DNA from 2 places in the Cupriavidus phytorum genome. Region 2 is predicted to be linked to the other one. Evidence: predicted binding sites of a transcription regulator. Region 2 holds the regulator's gene; the other holds the start of a gene.
The links. The regulator LexA, encoded in region 2, represses DNA repair genes until DNA is damaged. The targets are predictions, from matches to a motif close to ACTGTATNNNNATACAGT.

Region 1: recA (recombinase RecA) is a predicted target of LexA. The motif match lies at 9,263-9,280, and genes of this name have one in related genera.

What each region holds. Positions count from the first base shown of each region.
Region 1 covers NZ_QKZN01000003.1:220,010-231,236, reverse strand. Annotated here, with positions in the region: gene C7416_RS09470 (hypothetical protein) at 1-12, shown strand, start outside; gene C7416_RS09465 (hypothetical protein) at 27-542, shown strand; gene C7416_RS09460 (PglL family O-oligosaccharyltransferase) at 544-2,361, opposite strand; gene C7416_RS29370 (pilin) at 2,458-2,955, opposite strand; gene C7416_RS09450 (TerC family protein) at 3,268-3,963, opposite strand; gene sucD (succinate--CoA ligase subunit alpha) at 4,209-5,090, opposite strand; gene sucC (ADP-forming succinate--CoA ligase subunit beta) at 5,179-6,345, opposite strand; gene C7416_RS09435 (DUF2889 domain-containing protein) at 6,435-7,142, opposite strand; gene recX (recombination regulator RecX) at 7,480-7,947, opposite strand; gene recA (recombinase RecA) at 8,057-9,121, opposite strand; gene C7416_RS09420 (response regulator) at 9,358-10,047, shown strand; gene C7416_RS09415 (sensor histidine kinase) at 10,096-11,227, shown strand, end outside.
Region 2 covers NZ_QKZN01000002.1:378,149-389,375, reverse strand. Annotated here, with positions in the region: gene rplI (50S ribosomal protein L9) at 2-454, opposite strand; gene rpsR (30S ribosomal protein S18) at 486-764, opposite strand; gene priB (primosomal replication protein N) at 768-1,067, opposite strand; gene rpsF (30S ribosomal protein S6) at 1,157-1,531, opposite strand; gene C7416_RS07175 (asparaginase) at 1,651-2,643, opposite strand; gene lexA (transcriptional repressor LexA) at 2,909-3,562, shown strand; gene C7416_RS29105 (hypothetical protein) at 3,677-3,847, shown strand; gene C7416_RS07165 (hypothetical protein) at 3,890-4,234, opposite strand; gene C7416_RS07160 (hypothetical protein) at 4,433-4,702, opposite strand; gene dusA (tRNA dihydrouridine(20/20a) synthase DusA) at 5,040-6,053, shown strand; gene C7416_RS29100 (hypothetical protein) at 6,531-6,686, opposite strand; gene C7416_RS07150 (hypothetical protein) at 7,046-7,324, shown strand; tRNA gene C7416_RS07145 (tRNA-His) at 7,427-7,502, shown strand; gene C7416_RS07140 (NADPH-dependent FMN reductase) at 7,587-8,147, opposite strand; gene C7416_RS07135 (enoyl-CoA hydratase/isomerase family protein) at 8,276-9,364, opposite strand; gene C7416_RS07130 (methyl-accepting chemotaxis protein) at 9,470-11,050, opposite strand.

The DNA of each region.
Region 1 (11,227 bases), on a different contig from region 2:
GCCAATTCCTGACACGGGGTGACACCATGCATGCCCTGATCCGTGCCACGCTGGCCGTGGCCACCCTCGCCCTCGGCGCCTGCGCCGTGCTGCCGTCCGGACCCAGCGTGATGGCGCTGCCGGGCACCGGCAAGAACTTCGACCAGTTCCGCGCCGACGACTACAACTGCCGGCAATTCGCCTTCGGGCGCGTCGGCGGGGTGTCTTCGGCCCAGGCGGCCAACAACGCCGCGCTGGGCAGCGCCGCGGTGGGCACCGCACTGGGCGCCGCGGCGGGCGCGGCTTTCAACGGTGGCTCGGGCGCTGCCGTGGGCGCGGGCATCGGCCTGCTGACGGGCGCGGCAGTCGGCGCCGGCAATGCGCAATACGCCGGCTATGGCACGCAGCAGCAATACGACGCCGCCTACGTGCAGTGCATGTACGCCAGCGGCAATCGCGTGCCCGTGCCGGGGCGCGTGGCCGCCGTCCCGGCGCCGGCGCCGCGGTACTACTATCCGCCGCCCCCGCCGCCGGTCTACTACAGCCCGTATCCGTACTACTAGGTCAGTCCCGGCCCAGCTCCGCAAGCCGCCGCGAGCGGTCGACCACCCAGCCGCAGAACGCCTGCGGGCGCTGGTCCGCCGTCACGCCGCGGCACGCCTGCGCGATCGTCGCGTACTGCGTGGCCTCGTCGCCAAGGTAGTACCAGCGCAGGCGCTCCATCCACTGCCGGCCTTGCGCGGCATCGCCCGTCAGCGCCAGCAGCCATGCCGTGCGCGCGATCATGGTCGGCGTCGGCAGCAGATGCACCGCCGCGATATGCACGGGCAACAGCGCCGCGGCATTCTCCGGCGTGATCGCGGCCTGCCCGGCCGCATCGGCCTGCGCATGCTGGCGGAACCAGAAGCGCGGCATCGGCAAGGCCTGGCGGCCTTCGCTGCTGGCATACTCGCGCGCTTCCGCGCGGCGATAGTCCTGCCACATGGTGCCCAGCACCACCGCGGCCACCGCGACAAAGGCGAGCACTAGTCCCCGCGCCAACGGTAACGGAAGACGCCAGCGCCCGAAGCCAGACGGCTCCAGCCAGCCGAGCATGAAGCAGAACGGCAGGAAGAAATACAGGTAATGCAGCGGGTATTCCAGCATCGAATGCGCGCACAGCATCGCCAGCCAGGTCAGCACCAGCACGGTTTGCCTGCGCTCTTCGGCATCGCCATGCCACAAGCGCACCCGCACCACGCGCCACAGCCACGCCAGCAAGATCACGCCGACGCCGGTGGTGCCGACGATCCCGGTCTTCGCCAGCAGATCGAGAATCGCGTTGTGGGCGTGCAGGGACATCTCGACCTTCACACCGACCTGATCGAGCTGCTGGAACTGCGCCCAGCCGAACTCGCCCCAGCCGACGCCGAACCAGGGATGGGCGCGGAACATGGCGATGGCGTGCGCCCACAGCGCGCCGCGCGCTGAGATCTGGTCTTCGGCTTCGAGCTGGGCGATGGTGTCGAACAGGCGCCAGTCGAAGGCCTGCCCTGCGGCCTTGATGGCGGGTTGCAGTATCAAGAGCATCGCCACCATGGCAGCGGCAGCGACCACGAGCCCGACCGGACGCTGCATCGGATCCGCTCCGCGGCGCTCGCCTCGCGCCAGCCACGCTGCGATCATTGCGTAGCTCGCGGCAAGGCCAACATGCAGCACGCCGGTACGCGAGCCGGACAGCACGATACCGCTTTCCAGCAAGGCCACTGCCGCCAGCCACATCGGAAAGTGCAAACGCCCACGCGAGGCCAGCCACACTGATGCGACCAGTGCCAGACCGTGTACGGTGGCCTGGTGGTTGGGCTGGTTGAGGTTGCCCCAGAGGCGGCGGTTGGTGTCGTAGAAGTAGGTGGAGACTAGGCCGAAGGAGCGGGGTTCCAGGTGGAACAACTGCACCCATTGCGACACGGTGCCTAGCAGGCCGGCGATCAGGGCCGCAACGGCGAGGGCGTCACCGGTTTCCGCTTCGCTGCCAGACTGCGTGCTGCGGTACCACCATGCGGCAGAGGCCACGGCTGCGCCGAGCGAAAGCGTCAGCACAGTCATCAGGCGGCTGCCGGAAAAGTCGGTGTGTCCCAGGCTCGCGAAGATCAGGCTGACGAGGACAAGCCAGGGGAATAGCAGTGAGATTAGCGGTAGCGATGCGGATGACGTGGCGATCGTCGTCACCGGCCGGCGGGTCGCTCGAAATGCAACGGCAGCGACCGCGGCAATGCTGCACAGCGCGGCGGCCCATTCGCCGTAGAACGTGGCTAGTGGCAGCGTGTGCCGGGAGACCAGCAGCGGGATGACGATTGCTGCGATGAGGGCAGCCGACGGAAGGGTTGTCCGGGACGGCGGCATTTAGGCGCCTGTTCATGGGAAAGGCGCATGATAGCTTGGGCGATGGGCAAAGAAAAAGCGCCCGAAGGCGCTTTATGTCGGATTCATCGCTACAGGTTAGCGGTTGGTGGCGGGCATAATATTTGTCGGAATATTGTCCGTGTTGATCTTGGTGTAAGTAACCTGGGTGCCAGTTGCATCGGGGGCCCAGTCGGCTTCGTAGATATAGCCGCCGACTTCACCCTTGCCGGTAAATTTCACGTTCACTTTGCCAGGGGCGGCCGGCGGGCCAGCGGTTGCAGCGGTACCAGTCAGGGCAACTGCGGCTGTTGCATACTTGGGCGTCGGCAAGGACGTGATGTTCAGTTCGGTAGCCGTATCACACAGCGAGCCGTCACCGGCGTTGACCTGAAGACATTGAGCCACGGCCGTTTTTAGTGCCGCAAGGTCCGAAATGTTGTTCTGCCATTTGGACTTCGTCACATAATCCTGATACTGCGGAATCGCAATCGCCGCCAGGATACCAATGATCGCCACCACGATCATCAGTTCGATCAGCGTAAAGCCCTTCTGGACGCGGCGGCCCAGCTTTTTCAGTTGTTGTACCCGTTGCATGATTTGACCCCTCGAAGAGATTTTGGTTAAGCGTTGCACGTCTTCGGTTTCGTGACGCGGGGACGATAGAGCAGCAAGTGTGCCAGGCGCATCCCCCATCGGTAGGGGGTGAAAAGCGACAAATTTCGTCACCCGTCGGGGTGAGGCTTGCCGGTTGCGCCAAAAATTGTCACCCGGGACCGCTATCACAGGCAAGCGCGACAAAAAGTGCGATCACTCACATGAGTTAGTTGGCGCGGGCACCGACACGCGCGCGCCGCTCACAACGAAAAAGGGCGGCCAGCTGGCCGCCCTTCCCTTCATGTTGACGCGTCAGGCCGTCTGTGCCGACCGGCGGCTCAGCAGCTTGCCGATGATCACAACCAGGATCGCGCCGGCGGCGCCGAAGACCAGGTGGGCGTGCGGCACGTGGACTTCGAACCAGGCCGCGTCGACCGGGTCGCTGACCAGCATTTCGCCGGCGAGATAGCCGAGCAGCGCGGCACCCAGCACGATGATGACCGGGAAGCGCTCCATCACCTTGAGCAGGAGGGTGCTGCCGAACACGATCAGCGGGATCGACAGGCCCAGGCCGACGATCAGCAGCAGCAGCTGGCTGCCTTCCGGGCCCTTCTGCGCGGCGGCGGCCACGGCGACCACGTTGTCCAGCGACATCACCAGGTCGGCGATCAGGATGGTGCGGATGGCGGCCCAGATATTGTCCTTGGCGTCATGGCCGTCTTCGTCGTCCTCGCCGGTCAGCAGCTGCACGCCGATGTAGACCAGCAACACGGCGCCGATGATCTTCAGGTAGGGCAGGCTCAGCAGCTTGACCGCGGCCACGGTCAATACCACGCGCATGATGATGGCGGCGGCGCTGCCCCAGAAGATGGCTTTCTTCTGCTGGGCCGGCGGCAGGTTGCGCGAGGCGAGCGCGATCACTACCGCGTTGTCGCCGGACAGGACGATATTGGTCAGGATGATCGATCCCAACGCAATCCAGAAAGTGGTGGAAGACAGCAGTTCCACGGGGAGGCTCCTCGAGTTCTATGTGGTGGTGCGCCCCGTCATCCGACGGGATTTTGGATGTCTGAAAGCGCAGACATGACTGTTTAACGCATCAACCTTTCGATTAGATTTCAATTTTGTAATCTTCGGGTCAGGCGTGGCAAACGAACCACTTCGAGGGCCGGAAATGACAATGCCCCCGCAGGGCGGGGGCATTTCAAGCCGGGGCTTTCTCCGCCGCGGCGGAAAAAGCGCTGGACTGCCTGTTACAGCATTGCCTTCAGCAGGCGGCCCATTTCCGACGGGTTCTTGGTCACCTTGATACCGCAGGCTTCCATGATTTCCAGCTTGGCCTGGGCGGTATCGGCACCGCCCGAGATCAGCGCGCCGGCGTGGCCCATGCGCTTGCCCGGAGGCGCGGTCACGCCAGCGATGAAGCCCACCACCGGCTTCTTCATGTTGTCCTTGATCCAGTTGGCCGCGTTGGCTTCGTCCGGACCGCCGATCTCACCGATCATGACCACGGCGTCCGTTTCCGGATCGTCGTTGAACATCTTCATCACGTCGATGTGCTTCAGGCCGTTGATGGGGTCGCCACCGATGCCGACGGCCGACGACTGGCCCAGGCCCAGAGCGGACAGCTGGCCCACGGCTTCGTACGTCAGCGTGCCCGAGCGCGACACCACGCCGATGCGGCCCTTCTTGTGGATGTGGCCCGGCATGATGCCGATCTTGATTTCGTCCGGCGTGATCAGGCCCGGGCAGTTCGGTCCCAGCAGCAGGGTCTTCTTGTTCTCGCGGCGCATGCGGTCCTTGACTTCCATCATGTCGCGCACGGGAATGCCTTCGGTGATGCAGACCACCAGGTCCAGGTCGGCGTCAACGGCTTCCCAGATCGCGGCAGCGGCGCCCGCGGGCGGCACGTAGATCACCGACACGGTGGCGCCGGTCTGGGCCTTGGCGTCCTTGACGCTGGCGTAGATGGGAATGCCTTCGAAGTCTTCGCCGGCCTTCTTCGGGTTCACGCCGGCGACGAAGGCGTTCTTGCCGTTGGCGTAGTCGCGGCAGCCACGGGTATGGAACTGGCCGGTCTTGCCGGTGATGCCCTGGGTAATGACTTTGGTGTCTTTGTTGATCAGAATCGACATGCTTTCGTCCTTTGCTTGACTCTGGCAGCGCGGGCAAAGGCCACGCGCGCTGCCGAAGTTCGCTTGTATTGGGTAACGGCGCCTCGGCTTACTTGCCGGCGGCGGCAGCCACGACCTTCTGGGCGGCTTCTTCCATCGTGTCGGCCGAGATGATCGGCAGGCCCGAGTCAGCCAGCATCTTGCGGCCCAGCTCTTCGTTGGTGCCCTTCATGCGCACGACCAGCGGCACCGTCAGATGCACGGCCTTGGAAGCGGAGATCACGCCTTCGGCGATCACGTCGCAACGCATGATGCCGCCGAAGATGTTGACCAGGATGGCCTGCACGTTCGGGTTCTTCAGCATCAGCTTGAAGGCTTCGGTCACCTTCTCGGTGGTGGCACCGCCGCCCACGTCGAGGAAGTTGGCCGGCTCGCCGCCGAACAGCTTGATGGTGTCCATGGTGGCCATGGCCAGGCCGGCGCCGTTCACCAGGCAGCCGATGTTGCCATCCAGCGAGATGTAAGCCAGGTCGAATTTCGAGGCCTCGATTTCGTTGGCGTCTTCTTCATCCAGGTCGCGGTAGGCAACGATTTCCGGATGGCGGAACAGCGCGTTCGAGTCAAAGTTGAACTTGGCGTCGAGCGCGATCACCTTGCCGTCGCCGGTCAGGATCAGCGGGTTGATTTCGGCCAGCGAGGCGTCGGTTTCATAGAACGCCTTGTACAGGCCTTGCAGGGCCTGGCGGGCTTGCGCCACGCTCGCGTCGGGCACGCCGATCTTGCGGGCGATGTCGTCGGCGTCGGCGTCGGTCAGGCCGGTCGACGGCTCGACGATCAGGGTGTGGATCTTTTCCGGGCTGTGGGCAGCGACTTCCTCGATGTCCATGCCGCCTTCGCTCGATGCCATCAGGGCGATCTTCTGCGAAACGCGGTCCACCACCAGCGAAACGTACAGTTCCTTCTTGATGTCGGCGCCTTCTTCGATCAGCAGGCGGTTGACCTTCTTGCCTTCCGGACCGGTCTGGTGCGTGACCAGCTGCATGCCCAGGATGTTGGACGCGTAGGTCTTGACCTCGTCCATGCTCTTGGCAACCTTGACGCCGCCGCCCTTGCCGCGGCCACCCGCGTGGATCTGCGCCTTGACAACCCACACCGGGCCGCCGAGTTGTTCTGCGGCCTTCAGGGCCTCGTCAACCGAGAACGCGGGGATGCCGCGCGGAACCGGCACATTGTATTTGCGCAGGATTTCCTTGCCTTGATACTCATGGATATTCATGCGTGTTTCCTTTCGGGTAGGCGTAAAAGGTAGAAGGGAAGAATCTGAAAGAAGACGAACTCTCTCGTCGGGCTGGCCGATCCTGAGAATCAGCCGGAGGTGCCGGTCGGCCGGTCGGCCGGGACAGCGTCGTTGCCGTCGATTGCGTGACCACCGCGGTCGCCATTGGCCGCGGGCTGCTGCGCCTGAGGCGCGGATGCGACGGCAGGCGCGGCCTCGGCCCTTGCCTTGGGCGTCGGCTGGTGACCATACCAGCGCGGGTAAAACTGACGAACCACCTCGCCGTCGAAACGCAGGGCGTGGCAGCCGTTCAACTGATAGGGCGGCTCCGGATTCGGATCGTCCTCGCCGTTGTCGCGGATACTGATGACCTCGCCGGCAAAGGCCTGGATCGCGGTGCTGGGCAGCACCCCGGCGGCTTCGGTCAGGTGCGAGCAGCCGTGCATGCCGCCCAGGCGCTCGCGCACCGCCTTGCGAAAACCCTTGCGCAGGTTCAGCCCGATCAGCTTGCGGTAAGCCTGGCCGATCGTGTCGCAATGGGACGGGTACGGCACCCAGTCGGAGCAGGCCTCGGCATCCAGCACCGTCATTTCCTCGTCGATCGTGATGCGCAGCCACAGGTCGTGCAGCGGCTGGCCTTGCGGGCGGATGCGGTCGCCGGCCAGTTCGATGTCACGGGGCTTGGTGTCGGTCAGGCGCACTTCGATGTCCCACAGGCCGTCGTCCCTCTGGTACGCCTCGGCCGCAATGGCGCGACGGTGACGCAGGGAGCGGTTGACGGGCTGGGACAGAGGCATGGCCAGGCTGGGATGCGGACTAGAGGACGAGAATGCGGTGATACCGGGAATACGGGGGGCTGGGGCACCGTGGTGCCGCGGCACCGAAATAACCCCGGGAGTTTAACATGCCATGCCGCGTTGGCCGGGAACATCCTTGTGCGGCAACTGTCGCGCCCGGATTGTCGGCCGACCATGGCAGCGCGGCAGCCCGGGCCGCCTTGCCGCAATGCACCAGCAGGCCCCGGCCTCCCGGCCGCGACAAAGGTCAGCTGCCGGCACGGCGCGATGACGCAACGCAGCGAAATACACATGACGGCAGCGCAGGTACTGCAGCAACCTGCCACGCGACGCTGGCTCAGTCCGCGTCGCCGTAGTCCTCGTCCGCGCCCTGGATGATCTTGCCGACCACCGCGCGCGAAAACCCCCGTGCCACCATGAAGCGGATCTGCTTGGCCCGTGCCTCGGGCGTGTCGGGCGACGTGCCGAAGCGCTTGCGCCAGACCTCGCGCGCCCGCTCGGCTTCGGTAGCGCGCAGTCGCTCCTGCAGTTCACCCAGCTGCTCGCTGTCGAGCTTGTGCGTCTTGGCCTCCTGCATCACGCGCGCGGTGCCGTAGCGGGCGCCGCGGCGATGCACCAGGCTGTCAGCGAAGCGCTGGTTCGACAGCCAGTTCTCGCGCTCCAGCGCATCCAGCAGCTGTTCCAGCTGCTCCGGCGACTCGGCATGCGGCGCCAGCTTGCGCGCCAGCTCGGCGCGGCTGTGCTCGCGGCGCGACAGGTAGCCGACGGCGCGGGCCTTCAGCGACAGCGGGGGACGGGTTGCCATGGGTGACCGGGGTCAGCGGTTGGAAGGACGGTGCCGCGGGCCAAGCAAAAAGGCCGGGGCATCGGCGATGCCCCGGCCTTCCCGGATGGCGCAGCGGCCGCCGGCGCGGTCAGTCTTCGACCGTTGCCGCCGCGGCTGCGGCGGTGGGGTTCATGGCCACCACGCCCAGCGCCGCGCGCACCTTGTTTTCGATCTCGGCGGCAATGTCGGGGTTCTCGCGCAGGTATTCGCGCGCGTTATCCTTGCCCTGGCCGATCTTCTCGCCGTTGTAGCTGTACCAGGCGCCGGACTTCTCGACGATCTTGGCATCGACGCCCAGGTCGATGATCTCGCCCTGGCGCGAAATGCCCTGGCCGTAGAGGATGTCGAAGAAGGCCTCGCGGAACGGCGGCGACACCTTGTTCTTGACCACCTTGACCTTGGTCTCGTTGCCGATCACGTCGTCGCCCTTCTTGATCGAGCCGATGCGGCGGATGTCGAGGCGCACCGAGGCGTAGAACTTCAGCGCATTGCCGCCGGTGGTGGTTTCGGGCGAGCCGAACATCACGCCGATCTTCATGCGGATCTGGTTGATGAAGATCACCAGGCAGTTGGTGCGCTTGATGGTGCCGGTCAGCTTGCGCAGCGCCTGGCTCATCAGGCGGGCCTGCAGGCCGGGCAGCGAATCGCCCATTTCGCCTTCGATTTCGGCCTTGGGCACCAGCGCCGCGACCGAGTCGATGATGATCAGGTCGATCGAGCCCGAGCGCACCAGCGCGTCGGTGATTTCCAGCGCCTGCTCGCCGGTGTCGGGCTGCGAGATCAGCAGGTCGCCGACATTGACGCCGAGCTTGGAGGCGTAGTTGACGTCCAGCGCGTGCTCGGCGTCGATAAAGGCGCAAGTGCCGCCCAGCTTCTGCATTTCGGCCACCACCTGCAGCGTCAGCGTGGTCTTGCCCGAGGATTCCGGCCCGTAGATCTCGACCACGCGGCCGCGCGGCAGGCCACCGACGCCAAGCGCGATGTCCAGGCCGAGCGAACCGGTGGAAACCACCTGGATGTCCTTTTCGACCTCGCCGTCGCCCAGGCGCATGATCGAGCCCTTGCCGAACTGCTTCTCGATCTGGGAGAGCGCGGCGGCAAGCGCCTTCTGCTTCTCGGCGCTCACGCCGGCACCTGCCTTCTTGTCGTCCATGGTCGTCCTTGAATCAAATGGTGTATAAATAGGCCGCATGTGGCGCGGCACCGGCATTTGCCGGCATCAGCGCCGGCCCGGCTGTCTGCGCGGCCGCACTCCAGGGGGTCTCCCCGGGCGGCCCCAGCGGAACGTGCGGGTACTGTATAAAAAAACAGTATGCTTGGCAAGCCCCTTCGCGCCCCCGTGCCCGTTGCGCACCGGTGCCGGCTATGCCGGCCAGGGTGGAGACAACCATGCGCATTCTGATCGCCGAAGATGACGACGTGCTGGCCGACGGCCTGACCCGTTCGCTACGCCACTCGGGCTACGCCGTCGACCATGTCGCCAATGGCCTGGAAGCCGATTCGGCCCTGTCGACCCAGACCTTCGACCTGCTGATCCTCGACCTGGGCCTGCCGCGCATGTCCGGGCTGGAAGTGCTCAAGCGCCTGCGCGCGCGCGGCGCGATGCTGCCGGTGCTGATCCTGACCGCCGCCGACAGCGTCGACGAGCGCGTCAAGGGCCTGGACCTCGGCGCCGACGACTACATGGCCAAGCCCTTCGCCCTGTCCGAGCTGGAAGCGCGCGTGCGCGCGCTGGTGCGGCGCGGCGCCGGCGGCGGTGCCACGCTGATGCGCCACGGGCCGCTGGCGTACGACCAGGTCGGGCGCATCGCGTATCTCAATGACCAGATGCTGGAGCTGTCCGCGCGCGAGATCGGCCTGCTGGAGATCCTGCTCACGCGCAGCGGCCGCCTGGTGTCGAAGGAGCAGCTGGTGGACCACCTGTGCGAATGGGGCGAGGAAGTCAGCAACAATGCCATCGAGGTCTATGTGCACCGCCTGCGCAAGAAGATCGAGGTCGGCGGCATCCGCATCGCCACCGTGCGCGGGCTGGGCTACTGCCTGGAGAAATTCCAGCCGGCGGTGGCCACGCCGCACTGACCCCATTACCGCAGGCCACGCGACCGACCTGAGCGCTACCTCGCCGACATGAGCCTGCTGCGACTGCCCTGGCGGCGCGTGCCGCGCGCCACGCCCCCTTCCTCCTCCACGCCGGAAGCCACCGACCAGGACCTGGCCGACGCGCTGCCGCACCTGGAGGAAAGCACCGCCCACCCCGCGCCGCGCTCGCTGTTCGGCGAGATCCTGGACTGGATGCTGGCGCCGCTGCTGCTGCTCTGGCCGATGAGCATCGCGGTGACCTACCTGGTGGCCAAGTCGATCGCCAACGGTCCCTTCGACCGCGCCCTCGAAGCCAGCGCCATCGTGCTGTCGCAGCAGGTGCGCGAGGTCAACGGCCGCGTCACGCTGCAACTGCCGCTGTCGGCACGCGAGATCCTGCGCGCCGACGAGACCGACAACATCTACTACCAGGTGGTCGGCAAGCGCGGCGAATACATCGCCGGCGACCAGGACCTGCCCTTGCCTTCCGAGGACGACCAGGGCCACGCCGGGCTGGTGTCGCTGCGCGATGACCGCGTCGCCGGCAACGACGTACGCGTGGCCTACACCTATATCGAGCTGAAGCAGGTCAGCGGCACCCAGCCGGTGCTGGTGCAGGTGGCCGAAACCCTGGACAAGCGCGCGCGGCTGGCCAACGAGATCATCAAGGGCGTGATCCTGCCGCAGTTCGTGATCCTGCCGCTGGCGGTGGTGCTGGTGTGGTTCGGGCTGTCGCGCGGGCTGGCGCCGCTGACCGCGATCCAGCAGCGCATCCGCGCGCGCAACCCGGGCGATACCAGCCCCATCGACGAACGCGCCGCGCCGCAGGAAATCACGCCGCTGGTGGGCTCGTTCAACGACCTGCTGGCGCGGCTGGACCAGTCGGTGCAGACCCAGAAGCGCTTTATCGCCGATGCCGCGCACCAGATGAAGACGCCGCTGGCGGGCCTGCGCATGCAGGCCGAGCTGGCGCAGCGCGAGCAGTCGCCGGAAGAGCTGCGGCGCTCGCTGGCGCAGATCGCGGGCAGCTCGGAACGCACCGCGCACCTGGTGACGCAGCTGCTGTCGCTGGCGCGCATGGAAAACCTGGCCGGCACCGGCGGCATGGCCGCGCTCGACCTGGCGGCGCTGTCGCGCGAGGTGGTCAAGGACTGGCTGCCGCGGGCATGGGCGCGCGACA
Region 2 (11,227 bases):
CTTAGACGCTCTCGCCCACCACCGACACGGTCACGTCGACCACGACGTCCGTGTGCAGCGCAACGCTGACCGGGTGGTCGCCAACCGTCTTCAGCGGACCGTTCGGCAGGCGAACCTGCGCCTTTTCCAGCTTGTAGCCTTGGCCAGCCAGGGCTTCAGCGATGTCGGCGTTGGTCACCGAACCGAACAGGCGGCCGTCCACACCCGACTTCTGGGTGATCTGGACGTTCAGGCCGTTCAGCTTCTCGCCTTCGGCTTGCGCGGCGGCCAGCTTCTCGGCGGCGGCCTTTTCCAGCTCGGCGCGCTTGACTTCGAATTCGGCGATCGCGCTTTGCGTGGCACGGCGGGCCTTCTTGCCCGGGATCAGGAAGTTACGGGCGTAACCGTCCTTCACCTTGACGATGTCACCCAGGTTGCCCAGGTTGACGACTTTTTCCAGCAGAATGATTTGCATCGTGTTCTCTCCTTACGGACCTAGGGCCTGATCAGTTCTTGTGCAGGTCGGTGTACGGCATCAGCGCGAGGAAACGCGCGCGCTTGATGGCCGTATCCAGCTGACGCTGATAGTGAGCCTTGGTACCGGTCAGGCGGGCCGGCGTGATCTTGCCGTTGTCGCCGATGAAGTCCTTCAGGGTGTCCAGATCCTTGTAGTCGATCTGTTCGACGCCAGCCACGGTGAAGCGGCAGAAGCGCTTGCGCTTGAACAGCGGGTTCTGTTGCTGGAAGCGCTTCTTGTTCTTGTTGTCACGTTTGACGAATGCCATGATTCAATCCTTTTCGAATGCTTTACATCCAGTGATGTGAAAGACGAGAGCCTTGCTGTTGCGGTGCTTGCGGGCCAGGAATCCTTCGCAGTCGAGCAGCGTGCCGAGCGGTAGCCGCTCCAGACGCTGGCCAACCTGGCCGATCCCCATCGCAGCGATTGCAAACTCGACCTGTCGCGGCGTCTGCGCCTCGACGGCCTCGCCGCTGTACTGCAGGATGCAGTTCACGACGGGGACCCCGGCCGGGGTATAGCGCAGGGCATCGCGTTCCGCCAGGGTGGCGGCAAGCCGAAGCTGGTTCAACGCGTGGCCTCTTGCTGGTTGCAATCGTTGCGGTTTGCGCTCGCGCCCGGGCCGACGCTGTCAGCCACGACGCGCACCGCAGTCCGCACTCAGGCGGCCTGGCCTTCGGTGGTCGTTTGCGCGGCCTTGCGGGCTTCTTCGCGCTGCACTTCCTTCATCATCGGCGAAGGTGCGGTCTCGGCCTTCTTGGTCTGCACGATCAGGTGGCGCAGGACGGCGTCGTTGAACTTGAACGCGTGTTCCAGTTCAGCCAGGGTTTCCTTGCCGCATTCGATGTTGAGGCAAACGTAGTGAGCCTTGGCCAGCTTCTGGATCATGTAAGCCATCTGGCGACGGCCCCAGTCTTCCACGCGGTGAACGTTGCCGTTCTGCGAGGTCACGAGCTGCTTGTAGCGCTCGATCATGGCCGGCACTTGTTCGCTCTGGTCCGGGTGGACGATGAAGACGATTTCGTAATGACGCATTGACGCTCCTTTTGGGATTAGCCACCCGGGCGTCACGAGTCCGGTGTGGCAAGGTTGAATAGCCTTAAATTATAGCCCGGCCCGCGGCAACAACGCAAGCCGCTGATTTCACGGGCAAATCAGGCGCTGGCAAAGACCGCCTGCAGCCGCGCCGGGTCGCGTGCGAGCCCGGCATCCGCAGCCAGGGCCAGCACGAGCAATACGCGCGCCTTGTAGGGATTCAGGTCCCCAGCAGACACGAATACACCGTCGGCAGGACTGGGCTGCGGCGGGATCGCCACATGGCCGGCACTGGTACGCGAGCTGCGCACCACCGCCACCCCGGCCGCCGCGGCGTCGGCAAGGGCCGCTGCCAACACCTCATGGATCGAGCCATTGCCGGTCGCGGCGACAACCAGCCCCGCGGCGCCGGCCTGCACCAGCGCATCCACCACCGCCCTGCCCGGCTGCGCGTAGCTCGCCACGATCTCCACCACCGGCCACGCCGCCGGCATCGGCCCGATGGGCGCAGTCGCCCGCGGCGCCCGGGCAAAACGCACGTAGTCGTCCTGCACGAACCCCAGCGGCCCGCACGGTGAGACAAAGGCATCGACCGCCGACGTATGCGCCTTGGCCACGTCCCGTGCCGCGTGGATCTGCTGGTTCAGTACCACCAGCACACCCTTGCCGCGCGCATCCGGATGGGCGGCAACACGCACCGCATCCAGCAGGTTCAGCGGCCCGTCGGCCGACAGCGACGTCGACGGACGCATCGCAGCGGTCAGGACCACTGGCACCGGGCACGATTGCGTCAGGTGCAGCGCCATCGCGGTTTCTTCCAGCGTGTCGGTGCCGTGCGTGATCACGATGCCCGCCACGTCAGGCTGCGCCGACCAGTGCCCGACCCGCGCCGCCAATGTCTGCCACAACGCGAAGGTCATGTCCTTGCTGTCGACCTGCGCCACCTGTTCGGCCTCGATGCGGGCCAGCGACTGCAACGGCGGCACCGCCGCCAGCAATGAGGACACCGGCACAGTCGCGGCCTGGTAACGGGCGCTGCTGGCGGCGCTGCCGGCCGCGCCCGCGATGGTGCCGCCAGTGGCCAATACGACGATGCGAGGCAATTGGGTCATGGGAGCGCGCAAGGATTTCTTCTGGATAAAGGAAAGGCGATTGTAGCGGGCGCACACGCCCAGCCCCAGCGAAGATCAGGCGCCCTGGCCGGCGTCCATGCGACACGCCTCAAAATTCTGCTTGCGCTGGCGCCGATACTGTATAAAATCACAGCATACTGTTTAAACATACAGTGCCCGGCCCGCCGGATGCTGGATAACGGACCAGAGTCTTCACAGATTCTTCGTCATCCAGGCCAGCGGCCCTGCACGGAACGGCGATCCCATGGCGACCCTGACACCCCGGCAGCAGCAGATTTTCGATCTGATCCGCAACACGATCCGCCGTACCGGCTTCCCCCCTACCCGCGCCGAGATCGCAGCGGAGTTCGGTTTCTCCTCGCCCAACGCCGCCGAAGAACATTTGCGGGCGCTGGCCCGCAAAGGCGTGATCGAACTGACGCCGGGCGCGTCGCGCGGCATCCGCCTGAAGGTGTCGCGCAGCGATTCGGAACTGCCGGACCAGTTCTCGTTGCCAATGGCCGGCGTATTGCAGCTGACGCTGCCGCTGGTGGGCCGCGTCGCAGCCGGCAGCCCCATCCTGGCCGCCGAGCATATCGACCGCCAGTACCAGGTCGATGCCTCGGTCTTCGATGAGCGTCCGGATTACCTGCTGCGCGTGCGCGGGCTGAGCATGCGCGACGCCGGCATCCTCGACGGCGACCTGCTCGCCGTGCGCCGCGCCAGCGAGGCCGCCAACGGCAAGATCGTGGTGGCACGACTGGGCGACGACGTCACCGTCAAGCGCCTGCAGCGGCGCGGTGGCCATATCGAACTGATCGCCGAGAACCCGGACTTCACCAACATCATCGTCGAGCCCGGTGAAGAGTTCTCGCTGGAAGGCATCGCCGTCGGGCTGATCCGCTCTTCCGGCTTCTAGCCGGGCACCATCGCAGGCGCTTTGCCTGCGCGGGCCCACCCGCTTCCATTGCTTTGCAGACGCCGCCCGGCTTGCCGGGTGTTGACCCCGCTTTGCCTAAAAAGAGGTGCCACCATGCCGCAAATCCACCACGTCGCCGCCCGCCGTCCGGTCAAGCCCGTGCCGTTTCGCCAGAGCAAGGGCGTACGCGTCTACCAGGGTACGCAGCGCCGTACCATGGTCGGCAGCATGGCGGCCATCTGCCGCATGCTGGAACTTGAAACCACCGAAAAGCTGGCCGCCTGACGGATACTCGCAGACGCCTGGCGTCGCCGGGCCCTGCCCCGCTTAGCTGCGCGCGCAGGCCTTGACCTCGGCCTCCAATTCCGCCGGCGTCAGCTGGGGAAACCAGGTATCGGTCTTGCGCAATTCCAGCGCCGTGCCATCGGCCTGTGCCGTCAGCGAGATCAGGTAGGCGTATAGATATTCACCGCTTGCGGCGCTCTGGCCGATACGGATTTCGATCTGGTTTTTCGCCGGCAACTGGACCAGCGTAGCCTCATCGCCCAGATTGTTGCGCAGGCATTTTGCAACGTCGGCCATCTTGGCCTGCGTATTCAGGCGCATCGGCGGGCGAGCGCGGACGTCCTTCTCCGAAGTGCCAGTGGCACACCCTGCCACCATGGTTGCCATTGCTGCGCCAATCAGTGCCGTTCGAACCAACATACCGCCCCCGGGGAATGAAAACGGCGCCCTTGGACGTGCAGATATTGTGGGCGCCGGGTGCGGATTTTAACCCGCGCGCGGGCCACGCGCCATCTTGAGCTTTGCCCCATCTTGAGCCTTGCCATTAGCCAGCAACGGCGTCTGGCATGGCAAGGCGTTTACCCGTTACCAGCGCTTGCACTCGATCTTCTCTTCGAATTCCCCATCGCGCTTCCACTCGCGCTCGATCAGGCAAGGGCCTTCGCGGTATTTCTGCTTCTGCTCGTAACCGCGCGGACCACCCTTGCACTTGCGCTCTTCCTTGTATTCGCCATCGCGCTTCTGCTCGCGCTCCACCTCGCAGCCGCCGCTACGGAACTTCTCCTTGTATTCGCCGCCATGGCGATAGCCACCGGGATAATCACGGTCGTCGGCCTGCGCCAGCGATGGCGCCATCAAACACAGTAGCAAGGAGACAGCGGCAGCGGGCGTCCGGAACATGAGAGAAACGGCAGGAGCGGAATTGCGGCCAGCATAGCAACCGGAATCGCTGGCCGCTGTATCAAAGCGTTACGCCGGAGCGAGCAGCGCAATTCCCTCACCACGATGCGCGATGCCGCGCTTATATCGTGGCGCAGCAAACCTTGGCGCGGTACCCTATACTCACGTCTTCTTGCTGGCCCGCCCCGTGCCTGGCCCCTGTCGGGGGTGCAGTGACCTGCATATGCCGCCGCGCCAGCCTCAGCGGCCTGCCGACGCTGCTGCGTCCGGCCCGTACCAATTGCCGTATTTCATGAACGTAAATCCCCGCCGCATTTCGGTTGCGCCAATGATGGACTGGACCGACCGTCATTGCCGCATGTTCCATCGCCAGCTCAGCCGCCACACCTGGCTGTATACCGAGATGGTGACCACCGGCGCGCTGCTGCATGGCGACGTGCCGCGCCACCTCGACTTCGATGCGGCCGAGCATCCGGTCGCGCTGCAGCTGGGCGGCAGCGAGCCGGCCGACCTCGCCATGGCGGCCAAGCTTGGCCAGCAGTGGGGCTATGCGGAAATCAACCTCAACTGCGGCTGCCCGTCCGAGCGCGTGCAGCGCGGCGCCTTCGGTGCCTGCCTGATGGCGGAGCCGGAACTGGTGGCGGACTGCGTGAAGGCGATGCGCGATGCGGTGGAGATACCGGTCACCGTGAAGCATCGCATCGGCATCGACAAGATCGAGCACTACGATTTCGTGCGCGATTTTGTCGGCAAGGTGGCGCAGGCGGGTTGCAGCACGTTTATCGTCCATGCGCGCAATGCGATCCTGAAGGGCCTGAGCCCGAAGGAAAACCGCGAGATTCCGCCGCTGCGCTATGAGGTGGCATACCAGCTCAAGCGCGAATTCCCGCAGCTCGAGATCCTGATCAACGGCGGCATCGTCAGCCATGACGAAATCGCTGCTCATCTGCAGCACGTCGATGGCGTCATGATCGGACGCGAGGCATATCACCAGCCGTACATCCTGGCGGAAATGGACGCGCGCTTCTATGGCGATGCCAGTGCGCCGGTGCCGTCGCGGCTCGAGGTCGAACTGGCGATGCAGCGTTATATCGGCGACTTCGTTGAGCAAGGCGGATATATGGGTGCCGTGACACGGCACATGCTCGGCCTGCATCGCGGCATCGCCGGCGGGCGTGGCTGGCGCCGCGTGCTGTCCGATGCGAAGCGCATGCATGCGGCGCGCGCGCGGGCCGACGTCGATGCGCTGTTCGAAGAAGCGCGCATGCATCTGCGGCCGCACGCACAAGAGCCGCTTGCCGCGTAAGCGCGCGGACCGGTGCCGCGCCGAGGCTGCGCTCTAACTTCGAATCGTGAAAGTATGCATGGCGGCGCGCGGGTTTCGCGCGCCGCACATGAGATGCCCGATCGCCCGGAAACCGGCGCCCGGAAAGGGATTCCCCTAATTCGCTGAGGCAGGGCACTTTCTTACACTGTGCCTGCCCTCGAATACAGGGCTTTCTTCAACTGATTATTAGCCCGCTCCGGCGGGCTTTTTTTTCGTCGGCGATCTCGCGCTTGCGGCATCGCTCTTCGTTTACCCGAATGGTGCATTGCCCGCATGGCAGTTACAGTGCAACGGCCTTCAGGGCATTTGAGATCGCTAAAGTTAAGAGTCCGCGCTGCGGACTCTTTTTTTGCGCGCTCGCCCGGCACCACCTGGACGAACGGATTTGACCAGCCTTCCGGACAAGCGTTCCATCGGTCACGCAAAATAGATTCCGCTTGCGGCGCATCGCCGGGGCTATCGCGTATGGCTGATACCGATGTCCAGCGTGCCGTAAGTCGTGATGCCCGACTCCCTGCCGTCGGTACCGCCGCCCGCGGCGCACCCGCCCAGCAAGGCCGCCAGTGCCGACACCGCAAGAATCCTCGCCGTCCATCTACACTTGTTCTGCATGGCCTGTTCCCTGCGTCGATAACCTCGGTTGGGCTCGCGCGTGGCCGAGAGGTTCCATCGCAGGCAGGATGCGGCATGGAAACGTCGGCTGCGGGGGAAGCAAAGCGGGGAAGGAAAAAGAGGCAGGCGGCCCATGGGGCGGGCCGCCTGACGGGAAGGTCGAGGGGGGTCAATGTCCCTCGGACTCGAGTATCGCTTCGGGCACGTGCCGCATGAACCCTGCAGAGGTAGGGGCTGTGCGCAGCATATTTGGCTGGCGGGCGTGGTCGGAACTCACCCAGGACCCGTGATACGATTTCCGCACGCTCCCCAGGCGAGATCAGGCACGGTATGCGGACCGTGCCGGCAGGGGAGGCAGCATGGACAAAGACAACGTGGAAAAAGAAGCGCCGTTCGGCGTGGTCTATGAAGACTTCAGGGTGATCTGGGTGGCCGAGCAGCTCCAGGATGGCAAATGGACCGCGCGCTACTGCTGGCACCCCGGCACCTCGGAAGCCGCGGGCAAAGCGTTGCAGGAAGCCGTGCTGAACGGCAAGTCGCGCCGGCTGCTGGGCCAGTTCGATACCGAAGCCGAGACCATCGCCGCGATCAAGCAGGCGGTGCTGCTCGAGGCCAAGTGGAGTCCGCCACGTTCCTGAGCGATGCCCTCAAAAATTTTTGTGCGGGATACTAGCCATCTCGAAAATCTGTTTGTATAATCTTGTTTTTCGTCGATCAGCGCTTCGCTGATGACCTCTACGGTGGCTGTAGCTCAGTTGGTAGAGTCCAGGATTGTGATTCCTGTCGTCGTGGGTTCGAGTCCCATCAGCCACCCCAAATTCCCGTGCAAAACGGCGCCTGATTCAGGCGCCGTTTTGCTTTTGGGCGGACGATTTTCGGAAGCTGACGCTGCGCGCCTCCTCAGCGCGGCGCGTTCCGCTCGATCCAGCCGGCAAACGTAGTCAAAAACTTCCCAAGGAAACCCTTGGTCGACTCGTTGGCAATCCCGCCCTGCTCGTCGAACAGCTTGTCGACGCCGCCGATATACGCCTCCGGTTGCTGCAGGATGGGGATATTCAGGAATACCAGCGACTGGCGCAGGTGGTGATTGGCGCCGAAGCCGCCGATGGCGCCCGGCGATGCGCTGATGATGGCGCCGGGCTTGCCGTCCCAGACGCTGCTGCCATACGGGCGCGAACCCACGTCGATGGCGTTCTTCAACGGCGCGGGCACCGAACGGTTGTATTCCGGCGTGACGAACAGCACGGCGTCGGCGCGGCGGATACGGTCGCGGAATGCGGTCCAGGCCTGGGTCGGCTTGTCGTCGAGGTCCTGGTTGTACAGCTCCAGGCTGCCGATCTCGACGATTTCCAGCCTGAGCTGCGCCGGCGCCAGCGCGATCAGCGCCTTGGCCAGCTTGCGGTTGTATGACTCCTTGCGCAGGCTTCCCACCAGTACAACGACATCACGAGGATCACTCATTGCGGCTCCTTTGACGGTGTGGACGGATTGGCACAGGCGGCGTCCGCGCGCGGCATTGCCGTGCGCGGGCGCCAGACCCTGCCCGTCACTCTACCCGAGTCGGCGCCGGAGCGTTCCGTGCAGCGATATCAGGCAGGCTTGCCCAGTGCCGCCAGCGGGTGCTCCTCCTGGCGCCATGGGCTGTCGAAGAACGACAGCGCCTTCTCGCGGCTGACTTCGTCGAGCCGCGCATATCGCCAGCGCGGCTTGTGGTCCTTGTCGACCGCCAGCGCGCGGATGCCTTCGACGCCGTCGCCCTTGCGGAACACGTAGTACATCATGTCCAGCTCCATGCGCAGCTCGTCTTCCAGCGACATGCTGCGCGCGCGGCGGATCTGCTCCAGCGTCACGCACAGCATCAGCGGCGAACGGCTGCGCAGCATGGCGGCAGTCTGTGCGGCCCAGTCGCCCGGGGCATCGCTGACGGCGGCAAGGATGTCCTGCGCAGTGCTGCCGGCGAAGAGCTGGTCGATCTGCGCCGACAGCCCGGCCAGCGTGCTCTGCGCCGGCGCGCAATCCGCGCGGTGCGGTGCGGTAAAGGTTTCGATATGCGCCAGCACCGCATCGCCGCTGGCGAACTGCTGCGCGCGCAGCGAATCGACCAGTTCCGCGAGGCGGTTGCCGGGCATGTAGGCGTCGGCCAGGCCGGCATACAAGGCGTCGGCGGCGTGGATCACGGTGCCGGTCAGGCCCAGGTATTCGCCGATGCGTCCGGGTGTGCGCGCCAGGAACCAGCCGCCGCCCACATCCGGGAACAGGCCGATATTCGTTTCCGGCATGGCCATCCTGGTGCGATCGGTGACCAGCCGCAGTCGCGCACCCTGCGAAATGCCCATGCCGCCGCCCATCACCACGCCATCCATCAACGCGATATAGGGCTTGGCGTAGCGGTGGATCAGGAAATTGAGCGCGTATTCCTCGACGAAGAACTGGTCGAGCAGCGGATCGCCCGCATGCGCCGCCTGGTGGAAATAGCGGATATCGCCGCCGGCGCAGAAGGCCTTGCCACCAGCACCGGCCACCACCACGGCGGTGACCTCGGGCGCGGCGGCCCAGTCCTGCAGCGCCTGCGTGATGGCGCGGATCATGTCCAGCGACAGCGCGTTGAGCGCCTGCGGACGGTTCAGCGTCAGGTATCCGATGCCACCGCGGACCTCGGTCGTGACGAATTCAGTCATGTCGTACTCCTCCAATGCAACTGGCAATTTTACGCCAGTCACCTTGGCAAGCGCACGCTCGTGAGCAGCTTGCGGCGCATGCCGGCACGCATGCGCCCTGCCCGTTCAGGCCAGCCGGAACGTCGCCACCAGCGAGGTGAGCCGCTGCGCCTGCTCTTCCAGCGATGCCGCGGCGGCCGCAGCCTGCTCCACCAGCGCCGCATTCTGCTGCGTCATGCTGTCCATCTGCGACACCGCCACATTGACCTGCTCGATGCCGTTGGACTGCTCGTCCGACGCCGCGCTGATATCGCCGATGATGGCGCTGACGCGCTGCACCGCGTCGACGATGTCCTGCATCGCGCGCCCGGCCTCATCGACCAGCCCCGAGCCCTCGCGCACATTGGCCACCGATGCGCCGATCAGCGCGCGGATCTCCTTGGAAGCGCCGGCGCAGCGCTGCGCCAGGTCGCGCACGTCGCCTGCCACCACGGCAAAGCCGCGGCCATGCTCGCCAGCGCGCGCGGCTTCCACCGCGGCGTTCAGCGCCAGGATATTGGTCTGGAACGCGATCTTCTCGATCACGTCGATGATGTCGACGATCTTGCCCGAACTGGCGTCGATCGACTGCATGGTATTGACCACGCGCAGCACCGCGTCGCTGCCGCGCCCCGCCAGGGTTGCGGCGTCGCTGGCAAGCGCGCGCGCCTCGCGCGCGCTGTCGGCATTCTGGCGCACGGTGCTGGTCAGTTCCTCCATGCTCGAAGCGGTTTCCTCCAGCGAAGCCGCCTGCTGCTCGGTGCGCTGCGACAGGTCGGCATTGCCGCTGGCAATCTGCTTGCTGGCCGCGGCGATCGAGTCGGCACCGCCGCGCACATCGCCCACCATCGCCACCAGGCTGGCCTGCATCCGGCCCAGCATGCCGAGCATGCGCGCGGTCTCGTTGCGCGCCGCTTCGTCGGCCAGTGTTTCGCCGGCCCCTACTGCGCCGCCGCTTGCAGCTACGCTGAGGTCGCCCCCTGCAATCTTTTCGAAACGCGCAATCGCCGTATCCAGCGGCTGCACGATCGAACGGCGCAGGCGCCACGCCACCACGGTGCTGAACACCAGTCCCGCGGCCAGCACGCACACGGACAGCGTGAACAGGTTGCGGTAGCGCTGCTGCGAGGCCTCATAGACCTGCTTCGCGCTGGCCACCTGCAGCTTGTTCAGCTCCGTGTTGACGGCGGTGAAGGCGATATCGAGCTGCGGAATGGTTTCCAGCACCGCCTTCATCACGCCGTCGCGATCGCCGGCGTGCAGCGCGGCGATCATGGGCGCGACACCCTGCCTGAACAGCGCATTGCGCTTGGCGGTAACGTCTTCGACCACCTTCGCTTCGTCGGCCGAACGCGGCAGCGCGAGATAGGCCTTCCAGGCCTGCTCCGAATCGCGCGCAAAGCCCTCCGCGGTCGCGGCGCGCGCCTTGGCGTCGGCCGGGTCGGCGGCAAAGGTGGCCTGGTCCAGCAACACGCGCACCAGCAACTGGTTCGAACGCGCCTCGGCCAGGTGGACCGCGGCCGACAACTGCTGCTCGTAGATCTGGTGCGTCGCCTCGTTGCTGCGCGACATGCCGAGCCAGCCGACGGCACCGACAATCAGCAACAACAAATTAATGACGATAGTGAGAAACCACAATCTGGCGCCGATGGTCGTGTTCCTGAACATGGATGAGGCTCCGGGAGGAAAGAGGAAACTGAATGAAGGCGGCGCGCCGCGCCGCTACCCTGTCCAACTACGGCGCCGGCACCGCATCCTTTACCCGTATTGATCGCCTTCACACGCGTGACAGAATTGCGTGGCAGTACATCATCGCCGTCAAGTGGCGGAAGCGGCCCACCTGGC